Regions from separate parts of the Fructilactobacillus sp. YLN 2507 genome, predicted to be linked through region 1. Evidence: predicted binding sites of a transcription regulator. Region 1 holds the regulator's gene; the other holds the start of a gene.
The links. Region 1 encodes HrcA, which represses chaperone genes, less so after heat shock. Its sites were predicted from a motif close to TTAGCACTCNNNNNNNNNGAGTGCTAA; they were not measured.

Region 1 (11,628 bases):
CAACGAATTCGGCAAAATAAGAAAAAAGGGCCTTCTGTTCGTAAAAATCGTCCACTACCAGAAGTGTTAATGTATGAAGATGGAATGAATGCTCAAGACCTAGGTAAGCTTTTACATCGTGAACCAGCTGAAATTATTAAGAAATTATTTATGCTAGGAATGATGGTTAACCAAAACCAATCACTTGATAAAGATGCAATTGAAGTATTAGCTGAAGATTACGGAATTAAAGCTCAGGAAAAGAAACATGTTGATGTCTCAGATATTGATAAGTTCTTTGAAGAAGCCGAAAACAATAAAGATTACGAAGCCCCACGTCCTCCAGTTGTAACAATTATGGGACATGTTGATCATGGTAAGACTACTTTACTTGATTATTTGAGACATTCTCACATTACTTCGGGTGAAGCCGGAGGAATTACTCAAGCAATTGGTGCTTACCAACTTCATCTTGATGGAAAAGATATTACCTTCTTGGATACCCCTGGACATGCAGCGTTTACTGAAATGCGTGCACGTGGAGCTAATATTACTGATATCACTATTTTAGTGGTTGCAGCTGATGATGGTGTAATGCCACAAACTGTTGAAGCAATTGATCATGCTAAGGCTGCTGGTACCCCAATTATTGTAGCTGTTAATAAAATTGATAAAGCTGGCGCAAATCCTAATCACGTTAAAGAACAATTAATGGGTTATGGATTGGTACCTGAAGATTATGGTGGTGATACAATTTTTGTTGATATTTCTGCTAAAAATGGTACCAACGTTGATGATTTGCTTAACATGGTTCTTCTTCAAGCTGATGTAATGGAACTTCAAGCTAATCCTAAGCAAAATGGAGCTGGATCAGTAGTTGAAGCTCGTCTAGATCGTGGAAAAGGACCAGTGGCAACTTTGTTAGTACAACAAGGTACTCTTCATAAAGGTGACCCAATTGTGGTTGGTGATACTTTTGGTCGAGTTCGAACCATGACAAATGAACTTGGACAAGAAATTGAATCTGCTACTCCTTCAACACCAGTTGAAATTACTGGTTTAAATGATGTTCCAGAAGCTGGAGATCGTTTCGTTGTATTTAATGATGAAAAAACTGCTCGGGCTGCTGGAGAAGAACGTGCTAAAGAAGCGCAAATTGAAGAACGGAAGCAAAATAACCGTGTTACGCTTGATAACTTGTTTGATTCAATGAAACAAGAAGATATGAAGCATGTTAACGTTATTATTAAAGCGGATGTTCAAGGATCCGTTGAAGCACTTGCTGGTAGTTTGAATAAAATTGATGTGGAAGGCGTTAATGTTAACGTTATTCACTCATCAGTTGGAGCAGTTAATGAAAGTGATATTGCACTTGCTAAAGCAAGTAATGCCATTATCATTGGATTTAATGTTCGTCCTACACCGCAAGCAAAAATTCAAGCAGAAACTGATAAGGTTGATATTCGTCTATATCAAGTTATTTATAATGCCATTGATGATGTAACTGCTGCTATGAAAGGTAAACTTGATCCAACTTTTGTTGAAGAAGTTACTGGTAGTGTTGAAGTTCGTCAAATCTATAAAGCCTCAGCAGTTGGTACGATTGCTGGAGGAATGGTAAATGATGGTTACATTAAGAGCGATAGTAAAGTTCGTTTGATTCGAGATAATGTGGTTAAATACGATGGTGAAGTTGGTAGTTTGAAACGTTTCAAAGATGATGTTAAAGAAGTTAAACAAGGTCATGAATGTGGAATTACTATTGAAAACTACAACGACATCAAAGAAGGCGACGTAATCGAAGCTTATCAAATGAAAGAAGTTGCTCCAAAGTAATAAATTAGGAAGGAGACGATTGTAATGGCTCAATATCGAGTTGGAAGATTACAACAAGAAATTCAACGAGAAGTAGATGACATTCTACTTAAACGAGTTCGTGATCCTCGAGTCCAAGGGATAACAATTACTGGAGTTAAAGCTACTGGTGATTTACAACAAGCTACTATTTTTTATAGTACTTTGAAAGATGATGAAAAATCACAAGAACAAGTTCAAAAGGGTCTTGACAAAGCTACTGGTTTAATTCGTGGTGAGCTTGGACATCGTCTAAGTATTTACGTTACTCCTGAAATTCATTTTGAAAAAGATCAATCAATTCAATATGGAAGTAAAATTGATGAATTGATTAATAAATTAAAGCACGAACAATAATAAAAGTGGCTGAGGACTGATTGTTCTCAGTCATTTTTGCGTATGTATATTAATGAGGTGAATACATGATTACCGGAATAATTCCTTTATATAAACCATTAGGCATGACTAGCTTTGATTGTGTCAGTAAAATGCGACACATTACCCAGCAAAAAAGAATTGGACATAGTGGAACTTTAGATCCCAATGTTGACGGAGTTTTGCCAATTTGTTTAGGTAATGCAACTAAAGTTGTTGATTTTTTAATGGCTTCGGGAAAAGTTTATCAAGGTGCAATTACTTTGGGATTTTCAACAACTACAGAAGATTTAGATGGGGAAATTGTAGCTGAAAACCATGAGTTTCAGCCCTTAACTGGTGAACAGATTCAAGCTGGATTAAATAACTTTGTCGGTGAAATTACTCAAATTCCCCCAATGTTTTCAGCTGTTAAGGTAAATGGACGGAGATTGTATGAATATGCTCGTCAGGGAGAAACGGTGGAGCGTCCTAAACGAATTGCGAACATTGAGTATTTTAAACAATTAGGACAATCAATTATTGATAAAGAGTCACATACGCAGACGATCTTTTTTGAAGTTGGCTGCGGTAAAGGAACTTATGTGAGAACTTTAGCCGTTGATTTTGGAAAACAATTTGGTATTCCAGCGGTGATGTCTCAATTAACCAGAGTTAAAAGTGGTGGATTCACTGTGGATGAAACGGTGACTTTTGAACAATTAGAACAAGCAGCTCAAACGGAGTCTTTAGATACACTAATTTATCCAATTGGAAAAGCTTTAGAAAACTACGTTAAAATTGATTTAACGGAACAGCAATGGGTAAGAGTTAAAAATGGAAACTTTCTTCATTTTGGTGAAGTTAATTCTAGCGACGAACACATTTTACTTTGCTACCATGGAATTGATAGAGCATTATACGTTCGTAATGAAGCAAAACAGCAATACAAACCATTCAAAATGTTTAATCTTGATTAGGGGTAATTATGGAAATCATCAATTTGTCTTATCCAATTAATAAAAAAATTGAATTTAAACAACCAGTTATTTTGGCAATGGGCTTTTTTGATGGAGTTCATTTAGGTCATCAAGCTGTAATTAAACAGGCCAAAAAGATAGCCACTACTAAGAGAATTCCTTTAGCAGTACTCACATATGATCATCATCCCGCTTTAGTTTATAAAAAATTAGAGGGTAATGAAGCTCGCTATCTTTCCCTCAAGGAACGAAAATTACACTTGTTTAAGAATTTGGGTGTTGAAATTGTATATCAAATAAATTATAACTATGCATTTCAGGCACAGAGCCCACAGGCATTTGTAGATAATTTTTTAGTGCAAATGAAAGTGGATACAGTAGTTGCTGGATTTGATCACACTTATGGAGCAAAAAAAGCTACGATGGGTGATTTGCCAATCTATGCCAAGGGAAGATTTGAAGTTGTGACGGTTCCAGCTGATCGAATACATGATAAAAAAATTAGTTCAACGAGAATTCGACGTAATTTAGAACAGGGACATTTAAAAACTGTCAATGAATTATTAGGGTATCAATTTGAGACTAGTGGTACGGTAGTGCATGGTTTGGCTAGGGGAAGAACTTTAGGTTTTCCTACCGCTAATGTAGTTGGTAGCGAATTGCAGCAGCTTCCTTCTGAAGGAATTTATATTGTTAGCATCTTAGTTAACGGAAATTGGTTGCCAGCAATGGCTTCAATTGGAAGAAATGTTACTTTTGGTAATCATAATCCGATTACTATTGAAATTAATATTCTGGATTTCAATGAAAATATTTACGGAAATGAAGTTAAGGTTCGTTGGAGATTTAAAATGCGAGATGAAGTTAAATATACGGGAGAACAAGCTTTAATTGAGCAGTTAAAGCGTGATGAACTTCAAACGAGATTATATTTTACTAAAGAACAAGCTTAATTCTTGACCTTTACCTGATTCCTTGGTACTCTATAAATGTGCCTTAGCACTTGAGTGTCATGAGTGCTAAAAAAGGAAGTGATAATGATGCTTACAGGACGACAGTCAATGATTCTAAAGTATATAATTGATGATTACTCTAAAACTGGTGTGCCTATCGGTTCAAAAGCTTTAGCAGAACAATTGCCAATTCACGTTAGTTCAGCAACAATTCGAAATGAAATGGCGGTGCTAAGCCATCAAAAGTTCATCGAAAAATTGCATACGTCTTCTGGAAGAGTACCTTCCAACCTGGGATATCGCTACTATATTGATAACCTTGCTAAACCGGTTAAGCTGGATGAAAAACATTTGCATTATATTAGTGAAATGTTAGGTGGTTCCTTTCAGCAAGTTGATGACATTGTGCGTCAATCTGCTGAGCTTCTATCTCACTTGACTGATTATACAGCTTTGACGTTTAGTCCAGAATTACCAACTGAAAATATAATTAAACATTTTCAGTTGGTTAATATTGGGTTAAATCGGATTATGGCGATAGTTGTAATGAAAAATGAGCAAGTCGAAAGTCAATCCTTTTTAGTTAACATTCGTTATACTGACGCACAATTAACTGAGGCAACTAACATGTTAAATAGCAAGTTGGTTGGAAAAACAGTATGGGAAGTTAAACAAATGTTTCATTCGAAACTATTAACTGACTTACATGATTTTTTACCTGGCACTGCTCAGGTTGTTCAGGCAATTCGTTCAATTTTGAATAAAATTGATGATGACCATTATTTTGTAAGTGGTCAAATGAATATGTTTGAACAAAATCATAAACAGGATTTTTCTAAAATTAAGCCTCTTTATTCTATGTTTAATAGCATGGAAGAAGTTGGGACCTTGTTGGAAAAAAACGAACAACCAATTTCAGTGAAAATTGGATCTGAAATTGATAATGATCGGTTGAAGGATTATAGCATAATTACTGGAACTTATAATTTGGGTAATCATGGAATTGGAAGAATTGCATTAATTGGACCAACTAGGATGTCATATCCGAATATGTTAGGAATCGTTGATGTTTTCCGTCATGAATTAAAAAATCGAATTTCTGGTTATTATCGTAGTTATGATCAATAAAGGAGGGGTGAACATGTCAAAGAAAAAAGTTGAAGATGAACAAAAGGTAGCTAAAAAAGATGAAGCTACTGAAAGTAGCGAATCTGATGTTAAAGCTGATGCATTAACAGCTAAAATTGCTGAATTACAGCAACAATTAGATGATTCACAAAATGATTATTTGCGTGCCCAGGCTGAAATTCAAAACATGCAAAAACGTAATCAAAAAGAACAAGTTTCCTTAGCCAAATATGGTGCTCAAGAATTAGCTAAGGAAGTTGTTCCAGTAATGGATGATTTGAAGCGTGCCTTACAAGTTGATGTTGATAATGAAAGTGGTCAACAGCTTAAAAGTGGAATCGAAATGGTTTACAAACATCTTGAAAAAGCATTAAATGATAATGATATCGAAGAAATTGATGCTGATGGTGTCACTTTTGACCCTGAACTTCATCAGGCTGTTCAAACAATTCCAGCGGATGATGACCATCCTGCAGACACGGTTGTTCAAGTTTTACAAAGTGGTTATAAACTTGCTGATCGGGTGCTCCGACCAGCAATGGTAGTTGTAGCTCAATAGGCGAAAACACCAAATAAAAAAAACAAAAAATTATAAAGAAGGTATTTAAAATGGCAAGTAATAAAATTATTGGTATTGATTTAGGTACTACAAACTCTGCAGTTGCTGTAATGGAAGGTGGGAAACCAAAAATCATCACTAACCCTGATGGTTCAAGAACTACTCCTTCAGTAGTTGCATTTAAAAATGGTGAAATTCAAGTTGGAGAAGTTGCAAAACGTCAAGAAATTACTAATCCTAATACAGTTCGTTCAATCAAGAGTCATATGGGCGAAGAAGGTTATACTGTAGATATTGATGGTAAAAAGTACACACCACAACAAATTTCTGCAATGATTCTTCAATATATCAAAGGTTATGCTGAAGATTACCTTGGTGACAAAGTTAGTGAAGCAGTTATTACTGTTCCTGCTTACTTCAATGATGCACAACGTCAAGCTACTAAAGACGCTGGTAAGATTGCTGGATTAGATGTTAAACGGATTATTAACGAACCTACTGCCGCTGCCTTGGCATATGGTTTGGATAAACAAGATAAAGATGAAAAAATTCTTGTCTATGATTTAGGTGGGGGTACTTTTGATGTATCTGTACTTGAATTAGGTGACGGTGTTTTCCAAGTGCTTTCAACTAATGGTGATACTCATCTTGGTGGAGATGACTTTGACCAAAGAATTATTGACTACTTGGTTGCTGAATTCAAAAAGGAAAATGGTGTTGATTTATCACAAGATAAGATGGCATTACAACGTTTGAAAGATGCAGCTGAAAAGGCTAAGAAAGAACTTTCTGGTGTTAACCAAACTGAAATCAGTCTTCCATTTATTGCTTCAAATGATAATGGCCCACTTCACTTACAAATGACCCTTACTCGTGCTAAGTTCAACGAATTAACGCATGACTTAGTTGAAAAAACTAAAGTTCCATTTGAAAATGCATTGAAGGATGCTGGATTAAGTACTAGTGATATTGATGAAGTTATCTTAAATGGTGGATCAACTAGAATTCCTGCTGTTCAAGAAGCTGTTAAAGAATGGTCTGGCAAAGAACCTAACCACTCAATTAATCCTGACGAAGCAGTTGCTTTAGGTGCAGCAGTTCAAGGTGGTGTACTTACTGGTGATGTTAAAGATGTTGTTTTACTTGACGTTACACCATTGTCACTAGGTATTGAAACTATGGGTGGCGTTATGACTAAATTAATTGAAAAGAATACCACTATCCCAACTTCAAAATCACAAACTTTCTCAACTGCTGCAGATAATCAAACTGCCGTAGACATTCATGTCTTACAAGGTGAACGTCCAATGGCTGCAGATAATAAATCATTAGGTCGTTTTCAATTGACCGATATTCCTGCTGCTCCTCGTGGAATTCCACAAATCGAAGTTACTTTTGATATTGATAAAAATGGAATTGTAAATGTATCTGCTAAAGATAAAGGAACTGGTAAGGAACAAAAGATTACTATCAAGGATTCAAATGGTCTTTCTGATGAAGAAATTGAAAAGATGATGAATGAAGCCAAAGCTAACGAAGAATCAGATAAGAAGAAAAAAGAAGAAGTTGACTTAAACAATGAAGTTGATCAATTAATTTTCCAAACTGATAAGACTTTGAAAGACGTTGAAGGAAAAGTTTCTGAAGACGAAATCAAAGGGGTTAAAGATGCTGAAGAAGAACTAAAGAAAGCTAAAGCTGATGGTAACCTTGATGATATGAAAGCCAAGAAAGATGCTTTAAACGAAAAAGTTCAAGCTGTTGCAGTTAAATTGTATCAACAACAACAGGCTCAAGGTGGAGAAGCAGGTGCTTCTGACGCTGATGCATCTAAAAAAGATGACAGCACTGTTGATGGTGACTTCCACGAAGTTAATGATGACGATAAAAAATAAGCTAATTAACAAGTAATAAAATTTTTAAAAAAGCCAAAGCCACTTCGGTTGGCTTTGGCTTTTTTTCTATTAAAGTAAAGTGGAGGTTATCATGGCTGATAAAAATTATTATGATGTTTTAGGAATTTCTAAAGATGCCACCGATAAAGACATTAGTCACGCATATCGACATCTATCAAAGAAATACCATCCAGATCTTAATAAAGAACCTGGAGCTGAAAAGAAGTTTAAAGAAATTACTGAGGCTTATGAAGTTTTAAGTGATAAACAAAAACGCGCCAATTATGACCAGTATGGGTCTGCTGATGGTCCACAAGGATTTGGCGGCGGACAAGGAGGAGGTTTCGGAGGTGGAGCAAATTATAGTGACTTCTCCGATATCTTTAGTGATCTTTTTGGTGGGGGTCGTCGTCAACGCCAAGATCCTACTGCTCCAAGACAAGGTGAAGATTTACAGTATCGATTAAATTTAACTTTTGATGAAGCAATTTTTGGGGCTAAAAAGACTGTTACTTATCACCGTCAAGCTCAATGTCCAGATTGTCATGGAACTGGAGCTAAGCCAGGGACAACTCCAGAAACTTGTCCAGACTGTCATGGTTCAGGAGTAGTAATGAGAACGGTTAATACACCAATGGGACAAATGCAAACACAAACTGCTTGTCCTAAGTGTCATGGGACTGGTAAACTTATTAAAGAAAAATGTCCTAAATGTGGTGGAACCGGAAAAATTGAAGAAGAACATCAAGTTGAAGTTAATGTTCCCGCTGGAGTTGAAGAAGGTCAACAGATGCGTCTTCAAGGTCAAGGGAATGCTGGTGAAAATGGCGGACCTTACGGTGATCTTTACATTATCTTTAGTGTCTCACCAAGCAAAGAATTTAAACGGGATGGTTCAACCATTTACTACAATAAGACCATTCCATTTACCGATGCTGCTCTTGGAAATGAAATCGATGTTAAGACCGTTTACGGAAATGGTAAATTAAAGATTCCTGCTGGTACGCAAACTGGAACTGTCTTTAAATTACGTGGTAAAGGTGCTCCTCGCATACACAGTGAAAGTAAGGGTGATGAATTAGTTAAAGTAATTATTGATACACCTAAAAAGTTAAACGCTGATCAAAAATTAGCATTGCGCGCTTTTGCTGAAGCTAGTGGGGATAAATCACAAGAAAACAAGGGTTTTTTTGAGAAATTGAAAGAAAAATTGAAATAAATAGACAAGGGAGAGGCTATCTAGTCTCTTCCTTATTTGTTTAATCGTAAATCCATTGTTATAATTGAGAATGAACGAATTTAGAAAGTAGGAAAAAACGTGGATTATCAAAAAATGGAAGAGAAACAAAAGAAAATTAGAAACTTTGCGATTGTTGCTCATATTGATCATGGTAAATCTACTTTAGCCGATCGAATTTTAGAAATGACAGATACAGTTTCTAAACGAGAAATGAAAGATCAATTGTTAGATAACATGGATTTGGAACGTGAACGTGGAATTACAATTAAACTAAATGCGGTTGAATTAACATATCATGCAAAAGATGGAATTGACTATGTTTTTCATTTAATTGATACTCCGGGACATGTTGATTTTTCTTATGAAGTATCACGCAGCTTGGCAGCTTGTGAAGGCGCATTATTAGTTGTTGATGCTACTCAGGGGGTACAAGCCCAAACGCTTGCTAATGTGTATTTAGCGCTAGAAAATGATTTGGAAATTTTACCTGTGATTAATAAAGTTGATTTACCTTCAGCTGAACCAGAACGAGTAAAAAAAGAAATTGAAGATGTGATTGGAATTGATACTAGTAATGCCGTTGAAGTTAGTGCTAAAAGCGGGCTAAATGTCGACAAATTATTAGAAGAAATTGTAAAGTTTATTCCAGCACCTCAGGGTAAAATTGATGGACCTTTGAAAGCTATGATCTTTGATTCAATTTATGATGATTACCGAGGTGTCGTTTTAAGTGTTCGGGTTTATGAGGGAGTTGTTAAAGCAGGAGATCGAATTCGACTAATGAATAGCGGTAGTGAGTATGAAGTTACTGAAGTTGGAGTAAACTCTCCACATCCAATTCCACGAGACTATCTTATGGCTGGAGATGTTGGTTACATTACTGCTAGTATTAAAGATATTAATGAAACACGAGTTGGTGATACGGTTACAAAGGCCAATAATCCTACTGCGGAAGCTTTGCCTGGTTATCGAGAAATGATGCCAATGGTTTATGCTGGTCTTTATCCAACTGACAATGCTAAGTTTGAAGACTTGCGGGAAGCTTTAGAAAAGTTGAAATTAAATGATGCCGCTTTGGAATTTGAACCTGAAGTTTCTCAGGCATTAGGGTTTGGCTTTCGTTGTGGTTTCTTAGGCTTGTTGCATATGGATGTTGTACAAGAACGTCTTGAACGTGAATTTAATCTTGATTTAATTACGACAGCTCCATCGGTTACTTATCAAGTTGATATGAATGATGGTAATGTGATTGAAGTGGAAAATCCTTCAGAAATGCCCGATGCCTCTGCAATTAAAGACATTAAAGAACCATACGTGAAAGCTTCACTAATGGTTCCAAATGATTATGTTGGTGCAGTCATGAAGCTTTGTCAATCACGACGAGGAGAATTTGTTACGATGGAATATCTTGATGATACTCGAGTAAACGTGATTTATGAGATGCCATTATCAGAAATTATCTTTAATTTCTTTGATCGGTTGAAATCAAGTACACACGGATATGCTTCCCTTGACTACGATGTTGATGGATATCGTCAAAGTGATTTAGTTAAAGTTGATATTTTATTGAATGGTGATAAAGTTGATGCTTTAAGTTTTATTGCCCATAAACAATTTGCTGATGAACGTAGTCGCGATATTGTTGGTAAGCTAAAGGGAATTATCCCACGGCAAAATTTTGAAATTCCAATTCAAGCTGCAATTGGTGCTAAGATTATTGCGAGAACTAACATTAAAGCTTATCGAAAAGATGTTACTTCTAAAATTCATACAGGTGACCCTGATCGTCGTGCTAAGCTTTTGGATAAACAAAAAAGAGGGAAAAAGCGCATGAAGTCAGTCGGTAAAGTTGAAGTACCTCAGGCCGCCTTTATGGCAGTTTTACAAAATGATGAGGAACAAAAGCCTGGTAAATAACTACTTATGGTAGATTCTAAAACTTAAGACTTATTAATTGTACAATAAAAAAATTACATGTCAGGTTGATTTTCTTTGTTAATAGTTCAAAGATGTCTCTGACATGTAATTTTTTATTTACTTCTTATCAAATTTAGGATTTCCATAAGTAAAGGACCAAACTGAAATTCCAATAATCGAAATGGCTCCCAGAATTAATGAACTTACTAAAAGGCTAGTATTTCCGTAATATTTTTTTGTTTTCATGATTGTTTCTCCAAATTATTTTTAAATTCGGTTGCTTTTATTATTTAATTTTAAAATCCACGTGTCGAATACATTTCTGGATTGGTATATACGTTGTAAGAATCATTATTAGTTGTTGGTTGATTTTGATTATTTTGTGAACTCGTATCAGTGGTTATCTGTGTTGGAGTTGTCTGTGGTTGTACAGCTGAAGATGGAGCTGGCGTAGACGTCGTAGTACTTGGTGCAGTATTAGTATTTGAGGTTGTTGTAGATGATTGTTCACTAACTATTAATGACTGATTAGTAAACTTGATTTTTTGTTTTCCATAACTAAATTTGATTACACCATTTTTACAATTGGTTAAAGTGTATTTAGTTGTTTTAGCGATTTTTTTACCTTGAGCCTTTAATTTGTAACCATTTTTGTTTTGTTTGGTTACTTTAAACTTGTATTCACCTTTATGTTTACCATTTGCAATTTTTAGTTTAGCATTTGAATTTTTGATGGTAAACTCGTCGCCACTTTGATTAGTCCATTTTC
Region 2 (11,628 bases), 340 kb from region 1:
TTTGATTTTCCATCATTAGCAGGAATGACAGGTTTTACTTCTCCATTATGTTCTGTATTGTCTGTTGGAGTATTTGAACCATCACTATCACTAGGTTGTGATGGCTGGTTGTAATGATTTCCCTCATCGGGTGTTACTGGAGTAGCTGGTGTTACTTCTCCATTGTTACCAGTATTATCAGTTGGAATTACTGGGTTTGAAGGCGTAACTTTTTTAACTAATCCATTAATAGCTGTCTTTAATGTATCAGTAGCATTATCAATATCGGTTTGTGAAGCATTAGCATTATCATTTACGTTTTCAGCAGTATCAAGTGCTGATTTTACATTTTGTGCTGAAGTATCTGTATATTGCGATAAATCAATTGCTTGAGCTTGTCCAATTTCAACTTGTAAAGCACTTTTATCAACAGATTGGCTTGGTGTACCATTTACTGGAGTTAATGAACCATACGCGTCTTCAGAATTTACGGCTGATTGACTTCCCCAAACATCACCATTTTGAAGATCAGTAACATGGTATTCGCTAGTTTGTTTTACGTAATCATTAGATACCGTTCCATAACCTTGGAACACAAACTGTTCTACATCACAACTTAAATACCATACGTTTCCTTCCTCTCCACTAAAATCATTTTCAACTCGGGAAGCACGAGATACCTTAGTACCAGCTTTATAAATGTGTCCTGAAACACCCTTCATATCTTGAGTTAATACTCCAGTTTGAATCCATGCTTGATTAAGCAAAGCGTTTCCTGGATCGTTAGGATCATCACTAGCCAAAATCATAGTACTTGCTTGAAGTGTTGATTGAGACTGTGTTTGTGCTTGTTCTGTTTGAGTTGTTGCTGGTTGATCAGCTGGTGCTTGCGCAGTATCAGTAGAAACTTCAGGCGTTGCTTGAGCTTGAGGTTGTTCAGCTTGTCCTTGATCAGTTGAAGCGGTTTGTTCCTGTGCTAAAGTTACAGGAGCCTGTAATGTACTTGTATCCGTGGCTGCCGGTACATTTGTGTCAGCAAAGACACTATTTCCGCCTAGAACTAATCCACCAATCATAAAAGTAGTTGCAGCAGCAACTCGCAACCAAGCGTGTTTTGTCTTAATTAATTTGTAACGTTGTTTTCTTTCCATGGGTTCAATCTCCTATGTACGTCTTAATAAAAACTAAAGAAAATTTTAGTTTCTTTCAGTTAGTGTACCCCCCCCCCCCCCCCGCGAAAAAAGTCAATACTTTTAAACAAATTAATTTAAATTTATTTCTAATTTTACTTGGCTTAAGATTTACAAAAAACACTATAAAAAGCAAAAAAATATTGAACCACAGAAAGAAACCGTGAACAGTTAAATTAACGGCTTTTTATTAAAAAAAGAAAACTCAGACAATTTTAAGCTTTTTCCAAAAAATTAGCGTTTTTATTTCCATGCGTAGTTTTATAAAACTAATAATAATTAATCATCGAATATAATAAACGAATTTCTTGCTTATTAATAAAATACCAATTACTGTTTAGGTGTAATCAATAGGCATAATAATTGACATTTTAATCCTATCCATCAATAATGATTGCATACAATTTAATTTGTAAAAATACTTTATAAAGGAGTATCAACATGACAAAAAATAATTATCAGTTTGACGTTTTATATCTCGGTAGCGGACATGGTGCTTTTAACGGTGCTATTCCCCTTGCCATGAAGGGTAAAAAACTTGGAGTAATTGAGGCAGGAAAAGTTGGTGGAACTTGTCCTAATCGTGGTTGTAATGCAAAAATATCACTTGATATGCCTGTAAAAATTAAACAAGCAGTTGATGCTATGCAAGGTCAAGGCCTTGAGGGTTCAACTACAATTAATTGGGAGCAAAACGTAAAACATGAAAAAGAAGTCATTGGATCCCTTCCCGGTGCGATTGAAGAATCAATGGCCAGTGTGGGAATTGATGTAATTCATGGTTATGGTAAATTAGTTAACGATCATACAATCGAAGTTGATGGGATTCAATATACTGCCCAAAAAATCGTGATTGCAACTGGAGCTCATTATAATCAACTTGAAATTCCTGGAATTGAATTAGCACATAATGGAACCGAATTTTTAAATCTTGAAGAACAACCTCAAAAAATGACCGTGATTGGTGGAGGTTATATTGCTATCGAATTTGCTACCATTGCCGCTTATTCTGGAACTAGCGTTACTTTGTTACTTCATCACGATAAAGCGTTACGTCATTTCTATCAACCATTTGTAGAAGAATTGCTTACCAATCTTGAAAAACAACAAAATGTTAAAATTATCAGAAACGTTACTCCACAATCGATTGAAGAAACAGAAGACAATAACCTTGTAGTTAAAACTAACCAAGGCAATCTCTTAACTAACTGGATTTTAGACGCAACTGGCCGAAAGCCCAACATTGAAAATATTGGTTTAGATGAAGTAGGCGTTAACTATAATCAAAAAGGCATCGAAGTTAATGATCATCTTCAAACTTCGGTTGCTAGCATTTACGCAAGTGGAGATGTCATTGATAAAACCGTTGGCAAGTTAACCCCAACTGCAATCTTTGAATCAACTTATCTCACAAAACTCTTCTCTGGTATAACTACTGATCCAATTGACTATCCAGCCGTTCCAAGTGCAGTCTTCGCTTCTCCTCGAATTGCTCAAGTGGGGGTAACGGTTGATGAAGCTAAAGCCAACCCTACTGAATATGATATTAAAGAAACTGATTTAGCAAACGACTGGTTCAGATTTGCGATGCGCGAAAATAATGGTAAAACAATTACAGTTTTTGATAAAAAAGGATACTTAGTTGGAATGACTGAAATCAGTTCTGAAGCTGATAACTCAATCGCTAGTGCACTTCCATTTATTGAATATCAAATTTCTCCCGAAAAAATGAATGACTTTATTACCCTTTTCCCAACAATTGAATCCGAAACAAAGCACCATCTATAACATAAAAAGCAACTAGCTTCTGATTAGTCAGAAACTAGTTGCTTTTTAATTATACGTTTTTATTTATTTAACTTTGTTATTTTACATCATACCTGGCATACCTTGTGGCATTGCAGGTGCTGCAGCAGCACCTTCGTCGGGCTTGTCAGCAACTACTGCTTCAGTAGTCAATAACAATGATGATACTGAGGCAGCATTTTGAAGAGCTGAACGACTAACTTTAGTTGGATCAACAACTCCAGCAGCAATCATATCTTCATATTTGTCATCAGCAGCATTGTAACCAATTCCTGGTTTTTCTTGTTTCAAGTGATCAACCACGACGGCACCATCAACTCCAGCATTAGCAGCAATTTGCATTACAGGAGCTTCAAGAGCACGACTAACAATGTCAACTCCAGTCTTTTCATCACCAGTAGCTTCAATAGCATTAACCGCATCAATAATATTGATGAATGCTGTCCCACCACCGGGAACAAATCCTTCTTCAACAGCAGCACGAGTAGCATTTAATGCATCTTCAATCCGGTACTTACGTTCTTTTAATTCAGTTTCAGTAGCAGCACCAACTTTGATGACAGCTACTCCACCAGCTAATTTAGCAAGACGTTCTTGAAGTTTTTCCTTATCAAAATCAGAAGTTGTAGCTGCAATTTGAGCTTTAATTTCATTAACTCGTTTAGCAATTGCTTCTTTATCGCCTTTACCTTCTACAATAGTAGTTGTATCTTTTGTAACGTTAATTTTATTAGCTTGACCTAATTGTTCAAGGGTTGTGTCTTTCAATTCAAGACCCAAGTCATCAGTAATTACAGTAGCACCAGTCAAGACAGCAATGTCCTGTAATTGAGCTTTCCGACGATCACCAAAACCAGGTGCTTTAACGGCAACAACATTGAAAGTTCCTCTCATCTTGTTTAAAACAAGGGTAGGAAGGACTTCACCACCAATATCATCAGCAATCATTAACAATGAACGACCTTGTTGTACAACTTCTTGAAGAAGTGGCATGATGTCTTGCATATTGTTAATTTTTTTATCAGTTACTAAGATATATGGATTATCAAGATCTGCTTCCATCTTATCTTGATCAGTTACCATATATTGTGACATGTAACCACGATCAAATTGCATTCCTTCAACAACATCTAAACTGGTTTCAACACCCTTTGAATCTTCAATTGTGATAACTCCATCGTTACCAACTTTTTCCATTGCGTCAGCAATTAACTTACCAACTTTGTCACTAGCAGATGAAATTGAAGCAATTTGAGCAATATCTTCTTTGCTTTCAACTTTATGACTCATCTTGTGAAGTCCAGCAACGGCAGCTTCAGTTGCCTTTTCAATTCCACGACGAACTCCTACAGGATTAGCACCTGCTGTAACGTTCTTCATTCCTTCTTTAACAATTGCTTGAGTTAAAACCGTAGCAGTTGTAGTACCATCACCAGCTACATCATTAGTCTTTGATGCAACTTCAGAAACTAATTTAGCACCCATATTTTGGAAATGGTCTGGTAACGTAATTGCACGAGCAATTGTTACCCCATCATTAGTAATTGTTGGGTTACCAGCTGTTTCTTCCAAAACTACATTCCGTCCCTTAGGACCCATTGTAGTTTTAACTGTGTCTGCTAATTTATCGACCCCTTTAAGCATTTCGCTACGGGCGTCATCAGAAAATTTAATCTCTTTAGCCATTTTAATTACCTCTTATTTTTAATTAATTTTGTTTTATTTAATAATTGCAAGTAAGTCATTTTCATGCATCACTAAATATGACTTTTCATCATATTCAACTTTAGTTCCAGCATACTTATCAAACATAACCATATCACCAGTTTCAACAACTGGAGCTACTTTTTCTCCGTTATCCAAGATACGACCAGATCCAACTGCAACAACTTTACCCTCTGTTGGTTTTTGTTTTGCATTTTCTGCTAAAACAATGCCACCAATATTCTTTTCTGCTTGAGATTGCACCTCAATAATTACGCGATCACCAATTGGTTGTAACATATCTAAAACCTCCAAAATTTTATTATTAGCACTCTTCATTAACAAGTGCTAACTTCATTTACTAATATAATACATTAACCACTAAATGACAAAAGAAATGACTCTTAAATTAAAAATATTTATTAAACAAACAAAAAAGCCATGTTTAGTAGCATAGCTTTTTTTTAAATTAATGTTTATTGAATCAATTTGCTTTCTTTGAGCAACTCTTCAATCCAAGTACCCTTAACCTTCTTTAAAATAAAACTACTACTTAATTTTTCAATTATTGGTAGTTTCATTTGTTCGAGCGTCTTTTTATCATTTAAATAATACATTGCACTCATCAAAGTCCTGATATCAAAAACAGATGGATAAACTTCTGGAACCGTGTGATCAATTTTTAATAATTCATACACTGATTCAAAAGCGGTCCGAACAGAATATTCGGTGGTGAAAACTACATCCCTTGTCCCTGAATCAGCGAAATTCCCAATAAAGGCCAAGTTACTTGACCCTGCTGGAACCACATCAGGACGATCATCTGCAGTTCTTAATTGGAAATAACTAGTAATAAACGGCATATAATCGGGAATAGCTTGAATATTTTTAATATCTGCCATTTCAGCAATTTGATCTTTTGGAACTCCTAAATGATATAAAAGTTCTTCCGTAAGTTCTTTACCAGAACATTCCGGCATCCGCTTTTGAATATAATTCCCCTTCGTATCAGAATACAATCCATATAACCATAAGATTACTTCATTATCCAGTTGACCCTTATAAGCCGGTTGACGATGAATCGTAAAACTCATTCCCCAATTTGAATCGGTAATGGTAATAATGCCACCAGTTTCACATTTATTGTAGTTAAATAAGGGACGCCTAGTTAGTTTTTCAATGTAAGGAGCAATATCTTTATTCTTCAAAGTTAAGGTAGCACTGGTTTTCCATGCTTTTTCCGGAATAGTTTTACAAAAAACATCCGGATGACCAAAGCGACTATCTTGAGCAGCCAGTTTTTCCCATAGCGTCCAGCTCCCACCTAGTGATTCATTTGGAATTGGAGCCTCATCATGAGAACCATAAGTCGTTGATTCTGTAATCGAACCGTTAGTAACAAAGACTAAATCACGTGAGTCTACAGTAATTACTTGTTTTTTACCATTTTGTACAAGATCAATTTTTTCTGCAGCAATTTGATTGCCATTATGTTTAACTTCCACGTTTTCTACTTGCGTTTGATATGCAAAATTAACGTGATGATCTTTTAAATAAGCTACTAATGGCTCACTCATTGATTGATAATCATCATAACGATTAAATTTCAAAGCAGTAAAATCAGTCAACCCATCTACATGATGAATAAATCGCATTAGATACCGACGCATTTCGGCTGCCGACTGCCATTTTTCAAATGCAAACATGGTTTGCCAATCAGTCCAAAAGTTAGAATTGAAAAAGCTATCGTCAAAAACATCATCAATTGTTTTACCATTTAATTTGTTTTCGGGAGTCATAACTAAATTAATCATTTCTTTTAATGCCTTATAATCCAGCGTATACTCATTGTCATTTTCAACTTGTTTTCCACGATTATGAATTAACCGACAATTAGATTTATTGGGATCTTCCTTATCTAGATAATAATATTCATCTAGGCAGCTCTCTCCTGCTTCATTTAATGAAGGAATTGAACTATATAAATTCCATAAACATTCATAATGGTCTTCCATTTCACGACCACCAGGAGAAACATAGCCACCATTAATATCTTGAAAAGCCTCTAAAGCCCCACTTGCTTGAGCTTTTTCTTCAAAGATTGTAATGTTTTCACCGGGCATATAGCCATCTCGAATTAAGATTACTGCAGATGCTAACCCAGCTAACCCTGCACCAACAATATAAGCATGACGACTTTCAACTCCGTTAGTTTTTTTGGGACGTACTAAATTATAATAGTTTCCAGTTGCATATTTAACCATTGCTAATTGCCTCTTTCAAAAAGTTTGTTTACAATTTCACATGGTAATTTTAAAACATCATTGGGGAAACGTCAATTAAAAAAATACTAGTTTTTGATTTCATCCAAATCTAATCCAATTGCCTTAGCAACTCTAATTCCATAATCTGGATCAGCTTGATAAAATTGTTTCGTTTCTAAAACTTGGATTTCATGATTGTTGATTGAACCAAGCCCTTTTTTAATTGTTTCAATTAAACGATCTTGTTCTTCTTTACTGAACAAGCGGTACAAATCTCCAGCTTGAGTATAAAAATTCTGATCATAAGGCTTAAAAGTTCCAGTTTCTCCGTGAAGTTGATCGGGACTCACAGCTGCACTAGGGTCTTCAACTGGTCCGCCTTTACTATTTGGTTCATAATTGACACCATTGCCTTGATGATCAGCCATGGCTCCGTCGCGTTCATAAGTATTAACTTCGTTTTTAGGACGATTAACTTCTAATTGTTCAAAGTTAGCCCCTAAACGATAGCGTTGAGCGTCCTTATAACCAAATAATCTTCCTTGTAATAATTTATCTGGGGAAGCTTCGATTCCCGGAACTAAATTAGCAGGAGAAAAGGCAATTTCTTCCACTTCATCAAAATAATTAGTTGGATTTTCGTTCAAAGTAAATTCTCCTACCTCTTGGAGTGGATAGTCATGGTGAGAAACAACTTTGGTAACGTCAAAAATATCATCATGATAATCAAGTCCAGCTTGATAAGGAATAATTTGCACACAAACTTTCCAAGTTGGATAATCTTTTTTAGCAATTGCATCATACAAATCATGAAGTAAGTAGTCAGTATCTTCAGATGCGGCCTTAGCTGCTACTTCATTAGTCATATTTTTAACTCCTTGTTGACTAATAAAATGATATTTAACCCAAACTACTTCACCAGCTTTGTTGACCCATTTATATGTGTGACTACCATATCCGTTCATATTTCGATAACTAGCAGGATTTCCACGATCTCCCATTAAGTAAGTAACTTGATGAACCGATTCTGGTGAATGTGCCCAAAAATCCCATTGCATTTCATTATCACGCAAATGTGTCTGTGGATCTCGTTTTTGTGAATGAATGAAATCAGGAAACTTCAAGGGATCATTAATAAAGAACACGGGAGTATTATTACCAACAATGTCATAATTGCCATCTTTAGTATAGAACTTGAGTGCATACCCCCGCACATCACGAATTGTATCAGGATAACCTGCTTCACCAGCTACTTGTGAAAAACGGATAGCCATTGGGGTTTCCTTACCTACCCCATTAAATAAATCGGCTTTGGTGTATTTGCTCATATCATGAGTGAGTTTAAAGACCCCTTTTGCTCCTGCTCCTTTGGCATGTACAACTCTTTCCGGAATTCTTTCACGGTTGAAATGTGCCAGTTTTTCTATAAGTTGATAATCTTGTAACAAAACGGGTCCACGTACTCCCGCCGTTTGGGAGTGTTCGTTATTTGCCCATGGTTGCCCTGCTTTAGTTGTTAATTTTTTTTCCATTATTATTCACTCTTTCCTGCTAAATTTAATTGTGCACAATTTACATCTCAATTACATAACTATTTGTCCTGTATGTCAATATAATAGCTTAACTAAATCAATAATAAATAAAAAATACTGTTATGATAAATACAGCTAATTAAAAAAGGAGATTGATTATGAAAAAGGCATTATTCATTATTTTAGATAATTACGCTGATTGGGAAGGTGCTTATCTTTCTAGCCAACTAAATCAAACTAGTAAATGGTCAGTCCAAACTGCATCGATTAATAAAAAAGTTAAATCTATTGGTGGTTTTACGACAATTGTAGACAAAACTCTTGAAGATATTAAATATAATTTTGATTTATTGATTTTAATTGGTGGTAATTCATGGAATTTAGAAAATGAAAAATTAATAGAAATTATCAAAAATACATTATCTAATAACGTCATTGTAGGTGCAATTTGTGGTGCAGTTGATTTTTTAGCCAAAAATGGGCTTTTAACAAATTATAAACATACTGGAAATACTCAATTTCTTTGGGTTAACTATAAAAATTATACTAACGGTAAAGACTTTTATGATTTTCAAGCAGTAAAGGACCGAAACTTAATAACGGCAAACGGAACTGCCACATTAGATTTTACAGAATTAGTTTTAAAATCTATTAACTTTGACAGTCCAGAAAATGTTCACAAACTTATAGAATTGTATAAATTAGGATTTTATGAATATTGTAAAAAATATGGTAATCCCTACATGTAACTATGTTTACAGCAAGAAGGCCAGTATGGATTAAGTTATCCGTACTGGCCCTTTTATAAAATATCAAATTATTTTCGATTAATTTTATTCAATTGCTTATTAATTTCCATTGCACTAATTTTATTCCAAATAATGATTCCAATCCAAACTAAAACATAAATAACAAAAAAATCAATAATTAAAACTATTAAGGAGTACCAGTTAGTAATCCATCCATTAATAAGAAAAGCTATTAAAAAAATAACTGATGTCATAAAAAAATGAATTATATAAGTTAATTTAACTGATATCTTTTCATTTCCAATTATTTGCGAAATGATTCCTGTTAAAAATGATGCTATTAAGATTGTAATAATACTAAAGCGATTATTCGTAAACGGACTAGATTGAATCATTCTTACTATTAAATAACAAAATGAACCAATTAATGTTCCGCTAATACCACTTTTTATCGATAGAATTAAATTTTTTTTCATTAAAGTCCAATCCTTTCCCTTAAATCACTTAAATATCTCCGACTTACAGTAATTTTCAACCCGTTTTTCATAAAAGCAGTCATATTTCCAGAAAAAGAGGCCTCCAACGATGATAGTTGTTTAATATTGATTAAAGAAAATTTGGATATTTTAATAAAATTATGGTTCAAATTCATAAGTATATTTTTCAAATTCCCCTTGGTTTTTATTTCATCAGACTGCATATGAAAAGTTAAAGTTGAATCATTAACTTCCACTGCCACAATCTCTTTTTGATTGACTAATCTGATTTTATCTTCGACCTTAATTGGAAATAAATCAGAACTAGAATTAAGTTTTTCAAGTGTAGCTAATAAATCAATAACTTCTTTACTTAACTCATTACTTTTAACATCAACTTGAATTTCATGATTAATTAAGTTTTGATCTTGAATAAATTTAATTTCCACTAACTAACCTCTTTTTAATGATACCTTTCGTATTCTATTAGATTTCAATATTAAGAATAATAATACAATAACTGCAAAAGAAATCATAATTATTAATTCACTTTTGAAATTTAAAAGTCCATTGATATCGATTTTTACTCCCATCATTTTTTCAAAATAATTAGCAGAAGTGTTTTTAAAAGTAGCGTTTATTTGATGACCCATTAAAATTTGACGATATAAAGATGCATCATAAGGAGCAGGTGTTAATTTCATTAAGTTTTGTGCAAATGTAGGTACAGAACCGATTGGTATATATACTCCAGCGAAAAAACCAGCAGCAGTTCCCACAATAGAATCAACTGTTCCAGCACTTTTAAAATTTTTAACAAATGACAAAATAAAAGCATTTATAATCGTCCAAGTTAAACTACTAAGTATCATAACAGGAACAATCTTTAAAAAGATGTTGAAGCTAAATCTCAATCCATCCGTTAAATTAAAATACAATTGTAAAATTCCGTAAACCATTATTTGCATCAAAATTCCAACTACAAAAGCACTAAATAAATACGATAATTGGATTCGAAAGAAGGAAAGCGGCATAATTGCAAAATCACGAATTCTACCATGATCTTGATCATTTATCATTTGTCCTAAACAATTTAATGTAGTAGTAACCGCTGTAACCGTTAAAGTTCCCCCAATTAACCAAGGATCTAATAGTAGCGTTGTATGGGGAACTGATTGCCAACTAGTTAAAATACTTTGTTTTAAAAAAACTATATATAATACAAAAGAAATTAATGAACCAATTAATGAAAGTAAGACATTTTCCCAACTATTAAAATAAAGTTTTAAATTTCGTTTAGTTAAACTAATCATTTATCTAATTTCCTTTCCCGTTAATTCCATAAAAATATCATCCATGGTGCTTTGACAATATTCAAAATTTTCGATTAAATTTTGTTTTTCTGTTAAAAATTGAATCGCATCATTTTTGGAAATGTTGTTAATCAAATACTGATTTTCTCTAACTTTTTGCATAAGATGACCATTCAGTTCAATATTTTTCTTTGTATAAAGCAATAGCTTGTTTTTAGCATAATTCTTTTTAATATTTTCCACTTTATCATCAAGTAAAATTTTTCCATTATCAATAATATAAATTTTGTCAGAACTTTCAGCTTCTTCTAAATATTGCGTAGTTAAAATAATAGTTGTATTCCACTCTTTTCTTAAACTTTCTAAAATTTCCCAAATCTTAGTTCGTGTTTGAATATCTAATCCAGTAGTTGGTTCATCTAAAAATAAAACTTCTGGACGATGTAATAGAGCTCTTGCAATATCAACCCTTCTTCGTTGCCCACCAGACAAAGTTCCATATCTTTGTTTGAAAAAACTATCAATTCCAATCATATTTACAATTTCGAGTACATTATCTTTACTAATATTTGGATACATCTGTGCCCTTAGAAATAAATTATCCTGAACTGATAA

Region 2: groES (co-chaperone GroES) is a predicted target of HrcA. The motif match lies at 5,005-5,031, and genes of this name have one in related genera.

Annotation. Positions count from the first base shown of each region.
Region 1 is NZ_CM184303.1:593,800-605,427, forward strand. It holds gene infB (translation initiation factor IF-2) at 1-1,815, shown strand, start outside; gene rbfA (30S ribosome-binding factor RbfA) at 1,840-2,190, shown strand; gene truB (tRNA pseudouridine(55) synthase TruB) at 2,256-3,167, shown strand; gene ribF (riboflavin biosynthesis protein RibF) at 3,176-4,120, shown strand; gene hrcA (heat-inducible transcriptional repressor HrcA) at 4,229-5,248, shown strand; gene grpE (nucleotide exchange factor GrpE) at 5,262-5,807, shown strand; gene dnaK (molecular chaperone DnaK) at 5,858-7,702, shown strand; gene dnaJ (molecular chaperone DnaJ) at 7,794-8,921, shown strand; gene lepA (translation elongation factor 4) at 9,036-10,859, shown strand; gene AC0GLY_RS03195 (hypothetical protein) at 10,977-11,105, opposite strand; gene AC0GLY_RS03200 (hypothetical protein) at 11,156-11,628, opposite strand, start outside.
Region 2 is NZ_CM184303.1:928,891-940,518, forward strand. It holds gene AC0GLY_RS04840 (LPXTG cell wall anchor domain-containing protein) at 1-1,130, opposite strand, end outside; gene AC0GLY_RS04845 (dihydrolipoyl dehydrogenase family protein) at 1,611-2,957, shown strand; gene groL (chaperonin GroEL) at 3,039-4,661, opposite strand; gene groES (co-chaperone GroES) at 4,695-4,979, opposite strand; gene AC0GLY_RS04860 (oleate hydratase) at 5,156-6,943, opposite strand; gene AC0GLY_RS04865 (catalase) at 7,030-8,475, opposite strand; gene AC0GLY_RS04870 (type 1 glutamine amidotransferase family protein) at 8,634-9,224, shown strand; gene AC0GLY_RS04875 (DUF3021 family protein) at 9,293-9,700, opposite strand; gene AC0GLY_RS04880 (LytTR family DNA-binding domain-containing protein) at 9,700-10,149, opposite strand; gene AC0GLY_RS04885 (ABC transporter permease) at 10,153-11,013, opposite strand; gene AC0GLY_RS04890 (ABC transporter ATP-binding protein) at 11,014-11,628, opposite strand, start outside.